DNA from 3 places in the Exiguobacterium sp. MH3 genome. Region 2 is predicted to be linked to each of the others. Evidence: riboswitches for the same ligand, from Rfam matches in the RefSeq annotation. Region 2 holds a riboswitch; each other region holds the start of a gene.

The links. Region 2 has a riboswitch for S-adenosylmethionine ahead of U719_RS13645 (methionine ABC transporter ATP-binding protein). Riboswitches for the same ligand answer to the same signal wherever they lie in the genome.
Region 1: another riboswitch for S-adenosylmethionine. It lies ahead of U719_RS15920 (amino acid permease); the one in region 2 lies ahead of U719_RS13645 (methionine ABC transporter ATP-binding protein).
Region 3: another riboswitch for S-adenosylmethionine. It lies ahead of U719_RS02175 (2,3-diketo-5-methylthiopentyl-1-phosphate enolase); the one in region 2 lies ahead of U719_RS13645 (methionine ABC transporter ATP-binding protein).

The regions. Positions count from the first base shown of each region.
Region 1 covers NC_022794.1:3,069,517-3,075,111, reverse strand. Annotated here, with positions in the region: gene gntK (gluconokinase) at 1-305, opposite strand, end outside; gene U719_RS15930 (GntR family transcriptional regulator) at 298-1,014, opposite strand; gene U719_RS15925 (ketopantoate reductase family protein) at 1,197-2,114, shown strand; SAM riboswitch class I at 2,151-2,252, shown strand; gene U719_RS15920 (amino acid permease) at 2,330-3,733, shown strand; gene mmuM (homocysteine S-methyltransferase) at 3,708-4,643, shown strand; gene U719_RS15910 (MarR family winged helix-turn-helix transcriptional regulator) at 4,712-5,134, opposite strand; gene U719_RS15905 (CBS domain-containing protein) at 5,317-5,595, shown strand, end outside.
Region 2 covers NC_022794.1:2,602,908-2,608,502, forward strand. Annotated here, with positions in the region: gene U719_RS13635 (alpha-glucosidase) at 1-398, opposite strand, end outside; gene U719_RS13640 (aminotransferase class I/II-fold pyridoxal phosphate-dependent enzyme) at 547-1,734, shown strand; SAM riboswitch class I at 1,797-1,902, shown strand; gene U719_RS13645 (methionine ABC transporter ATP-binding protein) at 1,987-3,000, shown strand; gene U719_RS13650 (methionine ABC transporter permease) at 2,990-3,655, shown strand; gene U719_RS13655 (MetQ/NlpA family ABC transporter substrate-binding protein) at 3,683-4,498, shown strand; gene U719_RS13660 (GNAT family N-acetyltransferase) at 4,558-5,058, opposite strand; gene U719_RS13665 (CAP domain-containing protein) at 5,144-5,595, opposite strand, start outside.
Region 3 covers NC_022794.1:414,724-420,318, reverse strand. Annotated here, with positions in the region: gene mtnA (S-methyl-5-thioribose-1-phosphate isomerase) at 1-522, opposite strand, end outside; gene mtnK (S-methyl-5-thioribose kinase) at 519-1,685, opposite strand; SAM riboswitch class I at 1,764-1,867, opposite strand; SAM riboswitch class I at 2,073-2,174, shown strand; gene U719_RS02175 (2,3-diketo-5-methylthiopentyl-1-phosphate enolase) at 2,245-3,435, shown strand; gene U719_RS02170 (2-hydroxy-3-keto-5-methylthiopentenyl-1-phosphate phosphatase) at 3,432-4,091, shown strand; gene U719_RS02165 (methylthioribulose 1-phosphate dehydratase) at 4,088-4,708, shown strand; gene U719_RS02160 (acireductone dioxygenase) at 4,725-5,261, shown strand; gene U719_RS02155 (arsinothricin resistance N-acetyltransferase ArsN1 family A) at 5,386-5,595, shown strand, end outside.

The sequences.
Region 1 (5,595 bases), 470 kb from region 2:
CTGTCTGCCCACGTGATGCAGGCAGTCAATGGTTGATGCTGTGCATCCATCGCGATCAAGCTGTGCATAGCACTACTGAACGCGACGAACTTCGGTGGCATGCTCGGATGACGTTTCGTGATCAAACGGATCGATTCGAGTACAGCATCAAAAATTTCTTCCGGATTCTGCTCTGCCGTCGAGCGGTTCGGTGTATGGAGCGGGTAACCGACGTTCGTTTGTCCGATGACCTCTCCTTTTGTCGTAAATAAGACCGCTTTCGTACTCGTCGTTCCGATATCGACGCCTAACATGTATTCAGTCATGTGAATCGACTCCTTTCGACATCATTTGTTGCGTTTTCCAGAGATCTTCGACTTCCTGGACGTCATCAAAGTTCTGATGTAAGGAAGCAACCATCCGTTCACGGTCCCCTGTCTCGATCGCTTCGATGTACAAGGCGTGGTTCGCGAGGATGCGTTCGAAGTCTTCGATGTCTTCCTCGAATCGTACCCGCATCGATAGGAGGATGAAACTTTCCATGACCGGTTTGAGATTTTGCCAAATCATGCTGACATATCCATGATCAATCGAGCGGATGATTGTTTCGTGAAACAGAACGTCCTGGAAGGAGAATTCATCGGCATCCTTGTATTTGATGGCAACTTTCATCATTTCGAGAATTTTACTGAGTTCACGGACGAGTTCTGCCCGTTCGATTTTGACGAGTCGTTCGAAGACGAATGTTTCGATGAGCAACCGGACATCATAGATTTCCTGAATGTCGCGCTCAGACAAACCGACGACGACCGCTCCCATTCGTTCGAGACGAATCAATTGTTCGGATGCAAGGACCTTTAACGCATCACGGACGGGCGAGCGACTGACTGAAAAATCAGAGGCTAATTTGTTTTCGGATAAAATGGTACCGCTTTCAATCTTTCCTGAAATGATGCGCATCCGTAGCTCGTGTGCGACACGATCTCCAGCGGAAGCTTTTGCTAACCACTTCAAGGGGTATAACAGTTCTGACATGGAATCACCTGATTTCTAAAGTGAGTATACTTGTATACAAGTTAGTATAAACGTTTTTTTCTAAAATGCAAACGCTTAACTTACATTTTAGTGATTCAAGCAGGAATCAGGAAAATGGTTTCCGATATGTTAGGGTGAAGGAGTAAGTAACGAATCGATTAGTTAAAAAGGAGGTAATGCATATGCATGTTTTAGTCGTAGGTGCCGGAGCAGTTGGAGGTTATTTCGGGGGACGTCTTGCTGAGCAAGGGGAACAGGTGACATTCCTTGTTCGTCCGAAGCGCTATGAACAATTACAAAAGACAGGGTTACAGATCACTAGTCCTCATGGTGATGTTATGATCACGCCTCAGTTAGTGACACGAGACATGCGACTGAATCACACATTTGATGTCGTCTTACTTTCGACGAAAGCCTATCACTTGGATGATGTCCTACAGGATCTTGCGCCATTTGTTTCGAGCGAGACGTACATCATTCCTTTGTTGAACGGCATGCAGCATATACGACGGTTAACAGAAGTCTTCGGAGAAGATCGAGTACTGGGCGGACTTTGCTTCATTGAATCGACGCTTGATGCAGAAGGGCGTATTATACAGACAAGCCCGTCGCATCGGCTATTGTTTGGTTCACGAACCGGTAAACCAACAGCGCGTTTAGAGGAGATTGCAACACGTTTTGCGAAAGCGAAGGCACCGATGGCGTACTCGATGCATATCATGGATGACATGTGGCAAAAGTACCTCTTCATTTCGACATTTGCGGGCGTGACGACACTATTTCGCTCTGCCATCGGTCCAATTCGCAAGGACCCAATTGGTCATCAAATGATTCAAGACGTCATGAAGGAAGCGAAGCAAGCGATGGAAGAACAAGGCGCAGTCTTTAATGACGATGTAGAAGCGGTCTTGCTGAAGCAGATGCATGCAATGGAAGACACGATGAAATCGTCAATGTTACGGGACATGGAAAAGGGTCAGCCCGTCGAAGTGAAACATTTCTTTAGTACGTTGCTCGAAACACGCTCTTCACGTCATCTTCAACTGATTGAATCTAATTTATGGATCTATCAAAAAAATCGGGAAATGCCTGTTGACTGAATTATCTGCATTCTGATATGGTTAGGAACAATTACATACTTATCCAGAGAGGTGGAGGGACTGGCCCTATGAAACCTCAGCAACAGGTCGAAAGATACTGTGCTAATTCCTGCGGGTGCTGCACCCGATCGATAAGATTTCCGAATTGTCGACCGACGCATCCGTGAGGATGCGTTTTTTGTTTGAAATAGGTGGAACGAGGAGGAAATGGATTCATGAAAACGAGCGGAGCATTTCGACGCAAGATGGAATCACGTCATCTGATCATGCTGTCGTTAGGTGGTGTCATTGGAACAGGATTATTTTTAAGTACAGGTTATACGTTGGAACAAGCAGGACGTGTCGGAACGATTTTATCGTATTTGATCGGAGCCGTCGTCGTTTACTTAGTCATGTTAAGTCTCGGTGAACTCGCCGTGCACATGCCGGAAACCGGATCATTCCATAAGTACGCAACGAAGTACATTGGACCTGGCACCGGTTATACAGTAGCCTGGCTCTACTGGCTGACGTGGACGGTCGCCCTTGGTTCAGAATTCACGGCAGCAGGCATTTTGATGCAACGTTGGTTTCCATCGATTCCGGTTTGGGTGTTCAGTGCCTTATTCGCTGCGATGATCCTTGGTATCAACGTCTTGAAGGTTCGCGTGTTCGCTGAAGTCGAGTTTTGGTTCTCCGCCATTAAGGTCGTGACGATCATTGCGTTCATTTTACTTGGTGCGGGAGCGATCGTCGGCTTCATTCCACTGCAAGATGGTAGCCCAGCCCCATTCTTTTCTTCCTTAACGGAAGGTGGATTATTCCCAAATGGTGCTTTCGTCATCTTCATGACGATGCTTGCCGTGAATTTTGCTTACTCGGGAACGGAACTGATCGGTGTCGCAGCGGGTGAAGCAGTCGATCCGAAACGGACGATTCCGCTTGCGATCCGGACGACGATCTTGCGACTCGTCCTCTTCTTCGTCGGTACGATCATCGTGTTAGCCGTCTTATTGCCAACGGATGGGAAAGGTGTACTCGAAAGTCCGTTCGTCGCCGTGTTCGAACGGATCGGAATTCCCTACGCAGCAGACGTGATGAACTTCGTCATTTTGACAGCGATTTTGTCGGCAGCGAACTCTGGACTTTACGCCGCCTCTCGGATGCTCTGGTCGCTTGCGAACGAACGTATGATTCCACGCTTCTTCGCCCAAGTGACACCAAGTGGGGTTCCACTTCGAGCTGTATTGTTCAGCATGCTTGGCGGAGGACTTGCCTTGCTGTCTAGCATCTATGCAGCAGGGAGTGTCTATATCGCGCTCGTCTCGATTTCCGGTCTCGCTGTCGTCGTCGTTTGGATGAGTATCAGCATTGCTCAGTATCGCTTCCGGAAACAATTTCTCCGCGAAGGGCATACGGTCGACGAATTGGTCTATCGCACACCACTCTTTCCATTCGTGCCAATCGCCGCTTTCGTCGTCTGTTTGATTTCCCTGATTGGTATCGGATTTGATCCGACACAACGAATCGCCTTGTACTGTGGTATTCCATTCATCGTGATCTGTTATGTCGTACATGCGTTCACGAATTCTTCTCAGAAACGGAGTGTTGAAGATGTCCCGAATCAAAAATCCAGTTGATCAACGATTACAGGAAGTTCCCTTTCTCATTTTAGATGGTGCCCTTGCAACCGAACTTGAACAGAAGGGATTCGACCTGAACGATCCGCTTTGGTCAGCACGTCTCTTAATCGAAGCACCGGAACAAATCGAACACGTCCATCGTGACTACTTTGAAGTAGGTGCTGATGTTGCCATCACTTCAAGCTATCAAGCAAGTATCGAAGGGTTCAAGCAACGTCATATCACGACAGAGGAAGCACAGGCGCTGATTCGACAAACGGTCACCTTGGCGCAAAACGCACGCACGCGTAGCGGAAAGCGTGACGCATTAATCGCAGGATCAGTGGGTCCTTATGGTGCCTACTTAGCAGATGGTTCTGAGTATCGCGGTCATTATGGGGTGTCAGCAGATGTGCTAGAAGCCTTCCACAGACCACGGATCGAAGCATTGATTGAAGCGGGGGCTGATCTGCTGGCATTTGAGACGATTCCGTCGCTCGAGGAAGCTGTCGTGTTGTTCCGGATTCTCGAAGCGTATCCGGAAGTGTCTGCTTGGCTGACGTTCTCGCTTCAAGATGCGACACACATTAGTGAAGGAACGGCACTTGCGACGTGTATTGAAACGGTCGGACAACATCCACAGCTCGCAGCAATCGGTGCAAATTGTTTTCCGGCATCTTACGCGACCGACTTTATCCGTCACGTCAAGGCGTTGACGGATGTGCCAATCATCGTCTATCCGAACTCTGGTGAGGTCTATGATCCGGTCGCAAAAACGTGGTCAGGTACGAATCAGTGTACATCGTTCCAAACCGTCGCGAAGACATGGTATGAGGCAGGGGCACGATTGATCGGTGGTTGTTGCCGAACGTCACCTGAACATATCGCACAAATTCGTTCGGTTTGTCAGGTTTCTCATACATCATGAATAATGATGAAAAAACGGACGCGAAATCGATTGATTTCGCGTCCGTTCCTTTAAATGGTGTGATTTCGTTACCGCTCGCGCAAGGCACGGTTGAATTGTTGCAATAGACGTCCAAAATCTTCGGCATCATCCGATGGCCAGTCCGTCAGTAGACGTTCGATGCTCGCGAGGCGCGCTGTCCGGTAAATCGTGAGCTCTTCTTGTCCTTTATCCGTAATATGATAGAAGAAGGCACGACCATCTGTCGGATCTTTTACTTTTTCAACGAGTTGCTTCTGATCGAGTGCCGCTGCTTGGCGACTGACGGTTGAGACATCCAACTGAAGTTCGCGGGCAAGTGTTTTGACACCGACGTTGCCGGAATCTGCTAATTGTCGCAGTAAGAGATAAGAAGCACGATCCAAATTACGATTGTCTGCCGTCGCTGTCGTTAAGCGCCGGATCAGAATCGCTAACTCCAATTCAATGGTTTCAAGTGATTGTTGAGACATCGGGTATCTCCCCTTTCGAAAAAGTCTCTCTGTCCCTCATGATTACCCAATGTGGATAAGCTGTCAATGCGAAAAGCAGGAGGCTTGACAGAGTTGTAGTTGTATTATACAATCATTTTTGTTCTTTTAATTGTATCATACAACTTTCGTAGATGAGAAACGAACGACAAAGGAGAATTCAGATGAAAGCTTATGAGTCGATGAAACAAGAGGTCATCACGGTAAACGATACAGATCTGATTCGTACGGTCATCGAACGATTCATTCAATCTGGTATTAGCGGCGTACCTGTCATCAACGCCGAGCAGGAGGTCGTCGGGTATATCAGTGATGGAGATATCATGCGCGCAATTGGAAAACACAAGGACATCATCGTCGATACATTCTTATACGTAGATGTCATCAAAGGAGACGAAGAAGGTTATGAAGATCGGATTCGTCACATCTTGAATCGACGTGTC
Region 2 (5,595 bases):
TCTTTCGTGCCGTCTTTCCAGATGTACCAGTCATCCTTATCGTTGATCCGCTCACATGACTGACGGAACCAGGCATGCTGGTCACTCGTATGGTTCACGACTAAATCGAGAATGATCTTTAATCCACGGGCATGAGCAGCCGTGATCAACTCCTGGAGATCTCCCATCGTTCCCGCTTTTTTCATGATCTCGTAATAATCGGCAATATCATAGCCGTTATCGACGTCCGGGGAACGATAACATGGATTCAGCCACACGACATCGACACCAAGTGAAGCGATGTAATCAAGCTTCTCGATGACACCTCTTAAATCACCGATCCCATCCCCGTTCGAATCTTTAAAGCTACGCCAGTAGACTTGATAGACGACTGCCTCTTTCCAGTTAGCTCGCTTCATCTTCCCACTCCTCTCCCTACTCTTTATTCCCGCTCCACTTATCTGTACCTGTTTATCCGACAATTTTTTTAAATTTCGAAAAAGTTCTTTTCTTTTGACTGAATATTCGTTATCCTTGACGACAATACCACGAAGGAGGCATTCATCCATGAAACATTTCGCTCCATCCATCGCCATTGATCGGCTTCCTGCTCCCGTCTTCGCTGAACTTGCGAACCGAATCGGTGCTGTAAAAGCTGCCGGACATGATGTCATCACACTTGGTCAAGGAACACCCGACCAAACGACGCCTGTACATATTCTCGATGCCTTAAAACAAGCCATCGACGAGCCAACGAACCTTCAATATCCACCATTTCGTGGACATGATTTTCTAAAACAAGCTGTCGCAAACTTTTACGCGACTGAATTCGGTGTCACGATCGATCCGGCAACGGAAGTCGCGATTCTCCTCGGCAGTAAAGCCGGAATCGTCGCCTTACCGCAGACGATCGTCAACCCTGGAGAAGGTGTCATCGTCCCGGATCCAGGATACCCGGATTACCTGTCTGGTGCAGCACTTGCTGGCGCTTACCCGATTACGCTTCCGTTGCTCGAGAAAAATGATTTCTTGCCGGATTATGACTTACTTGATACGACGGACGTTGAGCGTGCCCGGATGTTGTTCCTCAACTACCCGAGTAATCCGACGGGTGCGACCGCGACGGCAGAAGCCTTCGAACAGACAGTCGCTTTCGCCGATGCCCATGATATCTGTGTCGTTCATGACTTAGCATACGGCGGTATCAGTTTCGATGGTCCGACGCGAAGTTTCTTGCAGACGGAAGGGGCAAAAGACGTCGGAATCGAGCTATTCTCACTCTCAAAACGCTTCAACATGTCCGGCTTCCGGATTGCCTTTGCCATCGGAAATCCGTCCGTCATCTCAAGCATCGAAACGTACCAAGAACATCTCTACGTCAGTGCCTTCACACCGATTCAGCATGCGGCGACCGTCGCCCTCACGAGTGACCAGACGTGCGTCCGTGAGTTAAGTCGCTTGTATGAAACACGACGCGATGCGTTGTTCGCAAAACTTGATGCAATCGGCTGGAGTGGACCACGCCCGGGCGGTTCCTTCTTCGTCTGGCTTCCTGTTCCTGAAGGTTACACGTCCCAGAGCTTCACCGATCATCTACTTGACGAAGCGCACGTCGCTGTGACCCCTGGATCCTTCTTCGGCGAACACGGTGAAGGCTACGTCCGGATCAGCTTGATTGCTGACGTCGAACGTCTAGAAGAAGCCGTCGATCGAATCGGAACGCTCAACCTATTCCGGACACCTGTTGCGGAATAATTCTGAAAAAACATTTGACAGATGGGAATCATTTCCGTTAAAGTAAATCCCAACAGCATAACTACTTATCGAGAGCGACCGAGGGATTAGGCCCAACGACGTCCGGCAACCACCTGTAAGGAACGGTGCCACATCCTACAGAATGATTTTCATTCTGAGAGATAAGTTACGAAATCTTACACTTTCGTCGCTTTTTTCTGGTTGCTCTGCTACTAGGAAAAAGCGACTTTTTTTGTATGAGGAGATGAGCGGATGATTGAATTCAAACACATTACAAAACGGTTCGTCCGAGACCGGACCCCGATTTTTGCCTTACGGGATGTCGATTTGACGATCCAAAAAGGAGAAATCTTCGGAATCATTGGCGAGTCTGGTGCCGGTAAAAGTACGTTGCTTCGCCTAATCAATGGGCTCGAGCATCCGACACAAGGAACCGTCAAGGTCGACGGTGTCTCGCTTGGCGGGATGTCAAAAGCAGATTTGCGTCAACTTCGCTTGCGGACAGGAATGATCTTTCAGCATTTCCAATTGATCCAGTCGCGCAACGTCGCGGATAACATCGCTTTTGCGCTCAAGGCCGCTGGCGTCAAACGAGCAGATTTCCCGGAGCGGATTCGCGAACTCGTCTCGCTCGTCGGACTTGAAGGATTTGAGACGAACTTCCCGAGTCAATTAAGCGGTGGGCAGAAACAGCGCGTCGGGATTGCCCGGGCACTCGCAAACAATCCGACCGTCTTGTTATGTGATGAAGCGACATCCGCTCTTGACCCCGTTACGACACTACAGATCCTTGAACTGCTGAAGGATTTGAATGAACGACTCGGGTTGACGATCGTCCTCATCACGCATGAGATTGATGTCGTCAAACAGATTTGCCATCGTGTCGCGGTCATGTCACAAGGTGAAGTCGTTGAAGTCGCCTCAACCTATGACTTGTTCAGTCAAGCTAAGCATCCGGTGACGCAACATTATGTCGATACGGCACTACAAATCGAATTGCCGGAACGCATTTTACAGGCAACCCCAGGCAAGATCATCCGCTTGCAGTTCACGGGCGAAAAGACCGGTGAGAGTACGTTATCAGAAGCGATCCGCCGTTACGATATCTCAGTCAGTATCTTGCACGGCAAGGTCGACTACATTCAAGACGTCGCCTTCGGTGTCCTCATTGTCAGCTTGACGGGATCATCCAATCAAATCGCTCTTGCCCTCGACTGGCTCGCGACGGAACTTCATGCACTCGAGGTGATTCAGGATGTGGCTTGATCGTATTCAAACGATGTTACCTGAGCTCTTGAAGGCACTCGGCGAGACAGCATGGATGGTCGGAATTTCACTTGCTTTCGCATTGGTCGTCGGGATTCCGCTCGGAATTCTCTTGTTCGTCACCGACCGCGGATTATTTTTTCAAAACCTTGCCGTCCGCCGTGTTCTTGACTTCGTCGTCAACATCGTCCGGTCGCTACCGTTCATCATCTTGCTGGTTGCCCTCATTCCGTTGACGAAGTTCTTACTCGACAATACAATCGGTCCGACGGCAGCGTCCGTCAGCCTTAGTGTCGCAGCGATTCCGTTTCTCGCACGCCTTGTCGAAACATCACTCCGCGAGATTCCGCCTGGTTTGATTGAAGCAGCGGAAGCCTGTGGGGCGAAACCATTGCGGATCATCGTCAGTGTCCTCTTACCGGAAGCACTCCCTGGCATCATTCAGGGCATCACATTAACGACGATCAGCTTGATTGGCTTCTCAGCGATGGCTGGTATCGTCGGCGGCGGTGGTGTCGGTGACCTCGCGATCCGTTTCGGTTACTATCGCTACGATAATCTCATCATGATCGTGACGATCGTCGTGCTCATCGTCATCGTTCAAAGTATTCAAGCACTTGGCAATCAACTGGCGCGAAAAACAGATAAACGCTAATCACACATACAAAGGGAGAGTGGAATCATGAAAAAACGATATGCCTTTTTAGCAACAGCCTTACTCGGTGCAGGAGTCCTCGCAGGATGTGGAGACAGCAGCGCTGATGAAAAAAACAAGACGATCAAGATCGGGGCGACGAGCGGTCCGTATAGCGACATGGTCAAACAAGCGATTCAGCCACAACTCGAAAAGAAAGGCTATAAAGTCGAAATCGTCGAGTTCAGCGATTACATTCAACCGAACATCGCCCTCGGTAGCGGCAATATCGACGCCAACTTGTTCCAACACTCGATCTATCTAAAAACGTTTTCTAAAGAAAAGAATCTCGACTTAAAAGGACTGATCACGGTTCCGACAGCACCGATGGGACTATACAGTAAAACAGCGAAGACACTTGACGACGTCAAGACAGGTGCTGAAGTCGCGACGCCGAATGATCCGACGAACCAAGCACGGGCACTGAACTTGCTTGCGGAACAAGGGTGGATTGAACTCAAGCCGGATGCTGATCCTCTGACCGTTTCAGAAAAAGATATCGTCAAGAATCCGAAGAAACTCGTCATCAAACCACTCGAAGCGGCTCAACTGCCACGCGCTGTCGAAAGTGTCGATATCTCAGCCGTTCCAGGGAACTTCGCACTTGCTGCGAAATTCGACTTACTTGATGCGTTAGCACTTGAGACGATGGACGAACAATACCGGAACCTCGTCGCTGTCCAAACGAAAGATGCGGACAAACAAGTCGCAAAAGACTTAAAAGCAGCCGTCGAATCGGACGCCTTCAATGAAGTTATCGAAAAATCATTCAAAGGCTTCAGCAAGCCTGAATGGGCAAACTGATGTAAAAAACGACCGGAATTCAAGGAGAGATCATCTCTTTGAATTCCGGTCGTTTGGTGTTAGAACCGATACCACATCAGTTCTTCATCATGATAGGTATCATCGATTTTCAGCGCCCGTGGTTCAATCGCGTATGATTCAAAACCAAGCGACCGATACAACGCTTTAGCAGCTTCGTTCGTCCGGACGATCGAGAGATGGACTTGCTCAATTACAGGATGCTGCTTTAATGTACGTAATGCCTCTTCTACAAGGTGTCGTCCGACCTGTTGTTTTCGGGCGCGTGGCGTGACGTACATCGCAAATACATTCGCTCGATGTCGCATCTTGAACGGCTCGGAGCAGACGATAGTGACGACACCGACGAGTTCATTTTCATGAAACGCACCAAACGTCATCGACTGTTCGCTTTCAAGACGAGTTGCGTACCGTTCGACGGATCGATCTTTTTCTGATTCATAATCAGAGCCAAATGCCTCAGGATGGTTTCGTAAGGCTTCTAATCGCAACGCTTTATAGAGTACTGCATCTTCTGGATTCAATCGACGGATTTCCAACATCCCCACCTCCTGCCTTTAGTGTAAAACACATCGCTTCATGAAAAAGAGGACGACATCGTGAAATATCGTCCTCCATTTTTCTATTTTAAGGTGTTCGGAAATTAATCGTGAAGTATGGCGCGTTACTCCGGAAAGCCACACCGATGTCAGCTTGTTTGTACTCTTTTTTCAAAATATTTTCTCGGTGCCCTTTTGAATTCATTAAGCCCCAATGTGATGCAAAGACATTCGGATAGCCCATTGATAGATTTTCACCAGCATAGCTGAACCTGATTCCTTCACGCTTCATCCGGTCGAACGGATCACGCCCTTGCGGATCCGTATGTGCGAAGAAATTATTCTTCGCCATATTTTCGCTATGACCGCGTGTCACTGGCTTCAGTGCCGTATACGGAGCCAACGGATTTAACTTGTAGTCAGCCCGTTCCCAGTTCATCAATCGTAGCATCAGCTTCTCATCCGTCGTTCGTAACGCATTCGAAGCCGTACCATAGAAACCCTTTTTCTTCGCTTCGACGTCTTTCGGAATCGACAGTG
Region 3 (5,595 bases), 980 kb from region 2:
GTAGAACGGCGCAAGTGCTGTTCCATAAGCAGCGGTCGCAATCGATCCAGCATTACAAATTGTTAGAATCCGGTCGCCTGACTGGAATAATTCCAGTGCATGAATCCCGATTTGACGTGACGTCTGCGCATCCTGGTCGTATAAAGCGACCGTCCGTTTTTCCAACCGTTCGCGAATCTCTTCTACCGACGTCCCGTCTTGAATGATTGGATTCAATTGATCGAGGACATTTCGCAAGTTGACGGCCGTCGGTCGTGTCGCGAGTAACGTCGCCGATGTCTCAAGCAAGGCTTGCTTGTAGACCGGAAGCGCCGCTTCAAACCGGTATGCTTCTTGAACGAGCACGAATCCCCCAAATAAACTGATCGCAGGTGCGCCCCGAACGCGCAGTTGTTTAATCGCCTCAACGGCTTGCGCGAGATCAGCAATGACTTCATAGTGCTCTTCCTGCGGTAGACGTGTCTGATCGAGAATCGTCAAGACACGGTCTTCGTAACGGATACTTTGAACGAATGTAGTCATCGGCTAAGTTCCTCCGTTACGTCAAAGTTTCGTAAATCATCGAATGTCCGGCATTCTGTACGGCGTTTGATTAACGCTGTTCCTAGACGGAGAGCGTGGCGTTTCCGCTCTAAGCGTTCCGTCGTTGAATTGATTGATTCTAAATCAGCGACCGGTGCTAGACCGATCGTCCGCCGAATCAATTCGCAACCGGCGAAGCCAAGGGCATCCTGCAAGATCGTGCTCAATACATCATCGACGAGTCCTGGTGCCTGGAACGGTTCGACGGCTTCCCGTTCCCATAAGGCACGGAACGTTGAAGCGAACGTCAGCCAGAACGTATCGATATCCTTGATTCGGGCGTCACGTCGTGTAGGGTAATCCGGATATGCCGCGAAGAATAAGTGGGCGATGAACTGTCCGACATCGAATCCAAATGGACCATAAAAGGCGAATTCAGGATCGATGACTTTCGTTTCCGTCGCCGAGGCGAAGATGCTTCCTGTATGTAGATCGCCGTGCAGCAATGCATCTCCTTTCGTGATGAAGAGCGCTTCGAGTTTTGCGACTTCGCGTTTTAACTCATCGTCTGCCCATAGACGTGCCACCTCTTCTTCGAGTCCGGCTTCAATCTCGTTCGTCTCCGCGTCATGAAACGGATCCGTGAAGATTAATTTTTCCGTGATGTCGCACAAGTCTGGATTGTAGTACGTTCGGGCGACACGTTTCTTTTCAACCGGACCAAGCGCAAAGTCCGATGTATGGAATAACGTCCGAGCGAGATAAGAACCGATATGTTCCGCAAGCAACGGATACTGTTCACCTGCGAGTAAACCGCTTCGAACGATCGTCAAATGTGAAAGATCTTCCATGACCGTATACGCCTCTTCGTGACTAGCATGAAAAACACGTGGTACGAACGGTACGGCATGTCGCGCGAATTCACGGAGTGCGGATTGCTCGATCCACGCTCGTTCGAGCGATAACGGCCAGCTCTCCCCGACGACCTTCGCATATGGTAATGCTTGTTTTAAAATCAAGCGATGTTCGCCTTCTCGAATCCGAAAGACGAGGTTGAGGTTCCCGTCGCCAATCTCTTCTGCTTCGACGGCTCCATCGCCGATCAGTCCTAATGTCCGAACACGATCAATCGCGTCCTGTTCTGTGAATGCTTTATATGTCATCTCAGTTTCCCCCTATGTGATACACGAAAAAGCGCCTCTTTTCGTCATCGAAAAGAGGCGCAGAAAAGTCACTGCGTCCTCTTATCTCTCAGACGAAACGTCTGTTGGATGTAGCACCGTGCCTAGTGGTCGGTTGCTGCGGCGTCATCGGGCCAATTCCCTCTGCCAACTCGCGATAAGAGTCGTATGTAGTTGTCGTGTGTGATATTGATTTGAATCTTACGCAATCGACTTCCTCGCTGTCAAATCGAAATCAAGCAGAAACGGACATCATTTTTAAGTCATCTATAGAAAGAGTATTTCCAAAAAAATAAATTTTCTAAAAATAGTTTGACAAGTCACGATTCTCATGTAAAAATTGCAATTAGATTTCACAATTTCATCCAATTCTTATCAAGAGCAGACGGAGGGACAAGCCCTACGATGTCGCAGCAACCGACCTTTTGGCACGGTGCTAATTCTTGCAGCTACTAAGCTGACAGATAAGAGTCCACGTTCGAATCATTCATGGTCTCTTGTCGCTGACGAGAGACCATTTTTTTGTTGAAGGAGGAAAGACATGGCTTATATCACTGCTACTTATCAATTGACTGCCCGTGATCGACTCGAGCAGCGCGCTGAACAACTCGCGCTTGGTCTGACAGTCGGTTCTTGGACGGAACTGAATCATCTCGAACAACAACAACTCGCCTCGTTCAAAGGGGAAGTCGTACATACCGAAGAGCGCGATGGCAAAGGATATATCACGATTCGTTATCCGGAACATAACGTGTCGCGCGACTTTTCTGCGATTCTGACGACCGTCTTCGGGAAACTCTCACTCGACGGTGAAATCAAATTAACGGAATTGCTACTACCCGATACATTTACGTCGGACTTTCCAGGTGCGAAATTCGGGATTGAAGGGGTCCGTTCCTTGATCGGTGTCGAAGATCGCCCATTATTAATGAGCATCTTCAAAGGAGTCATCGGACGCGATTTATCGTTTCTTCGTGATCAACTCGAAGGACAACTCGCTGGTGGGATTGATCTCGTCAAGGACGATGAGATCCTATACGACAATCCATTGACGCCAACGATTGACCGGGCACGAATTGGACGTGAGGTCATCGACGCTCACTTCCACCGGACCGGTAAACGCGCGTTATATGCAATCACACTCAGCGGTCCCGTCTTTACGCTCAAGGATAAAGCCAAGCGATTGATTGACGCTGGAGCGACCGCTTTCTTGCTGAATACCTTCACATACGGACTCGACGTCTTACGCGAACTGGCAAGTGATCCGGAAATCAACGTTCCAATCTTCAATCATCCGGCCTATAGCGGTGCGTTGATCGCTAGCCCGAATCACGGAGTCGCAGCTCCTGTCTTACTTGGCACATTACCGCGTGCTGCTGGAGCAGACTTGACGCTATTCCCGTCGCCTTACGGCAATGTCGCTTTGCCAAAGGATGTCGCCCGTGGTATCGCGGTCGAAGCGACCCGTCTCGGTCAGACGAAATCGATCTTCCCGGTTCCTTCAGCCGGTATTCATCCTGGACTCGTCGCTCAACTCGTACGGGACTTCGGTATCGATTCCGTCATCAACGCCGGTGGCGGCGTACATGGTCATCCGCAAGGTGCTGCGGCTGGTGTCACCGCTTTCCGTCAGGCACTCGATGCGGCACTCGCAAATGAATCCCTATCGACGGCAGCATCGCGTCATGAAGAATTACGGATCGCCCTCGACGCTTGGGGGATCAAGTCATGACCGTACGGATTCTTTGTGACTTCGACGGGACAGTGACGACACAGGATAATATCATCGCACTCATGCAGGCATTTGCGCCAGCGAGCGACTTCGAACCGTTGAAACACGGTGTACTCGACCGGACGTTATCGATTCAAAGTGGTGTCGGGCAAATGTTCGCACTTCTGCCATCTGATGGGAAAGCGTCCTATCTTGACTTTTTACTGGAGCGCGCCGTCATTCGCGACGGATTTTCGGAGTTGCTTCAGTACAGTCGTCGTCAAGACATCGATTTCTCGATCGTCAGCGGCGGAATGGACTTTTTCGTCGAACCGATCTTAGCGCCATTCCTTGAGCAGGAGCGCATCTATTGCAATGTCGCAAATTTTGACGGTCCATTCGTTCATATCGATTGGCCAAACGCCTGCGATACCCATTGCACGAACGGGTGCGGCTGTTGTAAAACGTCCGTTGCTCGGACACTACGTAAAGACGGTGACGTCATCATCGTCATCGGCGACTCGGTGACGGACTTCGAACTCGCAAAACAAGCGGATCGTGTCTATGCCCGTGATTATCTGATCACGTTGTGTGAAGAGAACGATATCGCCTATACACCGTTTGAGACGTTCCATGATATCGTTCATGATTTAACACGAGCGGAGGTGACAACATGACATTCATGCGACGCTATGAAGAGCTACGCGCCATCAAACAAGAGCTTGCGGCTCGCGATTGGTTCCCTGGTACGAGTGGCAATCTCGCCATTCGGACATCCGGTGTCCCGGTTGAATTCCTTGTGACGGCAAGCGGAAAAGATAAACGGCAGACGACTCCTGACGACTTCGTTCATGTCGATGCGACCGGTCAATTGATCGGTGAGCAATCCGGGCGTCCTTCTGCTGAGACATTGCTCCATGTCGAAGTGTTCAATCGAACGGACGCCGGTTGTTCCCTGCATGTCCATACGATTGCGAACAATGTGATTTCGGAACTCTATGGCGATCAAGGCAGCATCACCTTTTCCGGTCAAGAAATCATCAAGGCACTCGGACACTGGGAAGAGGATGCGACGGTCACGGTACCGATCATTCCGAATCATGCGGACATTCCGACGCTTGCCGCTGCTTTTGCACCTCATGTCACAGCAGACAGTGGTGCCGTCCTGATCCGCAATCACGGAATCACGGTCTGGGCACCGACCGCCTTTGAAGCAAAGAAACACCTCGAAGCCTTCGAGTTTTTATTCAATTACACGTTGACGTTGCAATCATGCCGTCAATCCATTCATTAAAAGGAGGAATCATCTCATGGCAACAGTCTTATTCCAAGAAACAAACACACGGTATACGGATCAAACGGAAGTCGCTGACTTCCTTGCGTCACGCGGCGTTCTTTACGAACAATGGGACGTTTCGAAACTTCCAGCGCCTCTCGTTGAGAACTTCACACTGACGGATGCAGACAAACAAACGATTCTCGATACGTTCGCTCCCGAAATCAAAGACGTATCAGAACGTCGTGGGTATCAGACAGCTGATATCATCTCACTTTCGGATACGACACCGAACCTGGATGAGTTACTCGTCAACTTCCAGAAAGAACATCATCACACGGATGATGAAGTTCGTTTCATCGTTAGCGGTCATGGCGTCTTCGCGATCAAAGACGAAGAAGTCGGCTACTATAACATCGAACTCAATCCTGGTGATTTGATTTCCGTTCCTGTTAACACACGCCACTACTTTACGCTTCAAGACGATCGTAAAGTCGTTGCTGTTCGGATCTTCGTCACGACAGACGGCTGGGTTCCGATTTATGAAAACGAGACGTCAACGGTCTCTTAAGAACGATATAAGCGCTGATTTCCTTTATGTGAAGGAAATCAGCGCTTTTCTTATCGCACAAACATATCACTACATTGATACGTAACCGATATAATGAAGGAAAAGCGATGAGGAAGTGAGCGTCATGCATATTCGTCCCGTAACGGAACACGACTTACCAGCGATTCTCGCCATCTATAACGAAGGCATCGAAGATCGAATCGCAACGCTTGAGACCGACCAAAAGGACTTATCCTTCATGACCCAGTGGTATGTAGAACGCACCGATCGATATGCCGGATATGTCGCTGAAGATGACACAGGTGTCCTCGGCTTCATTTCCCTCGATCCGTAT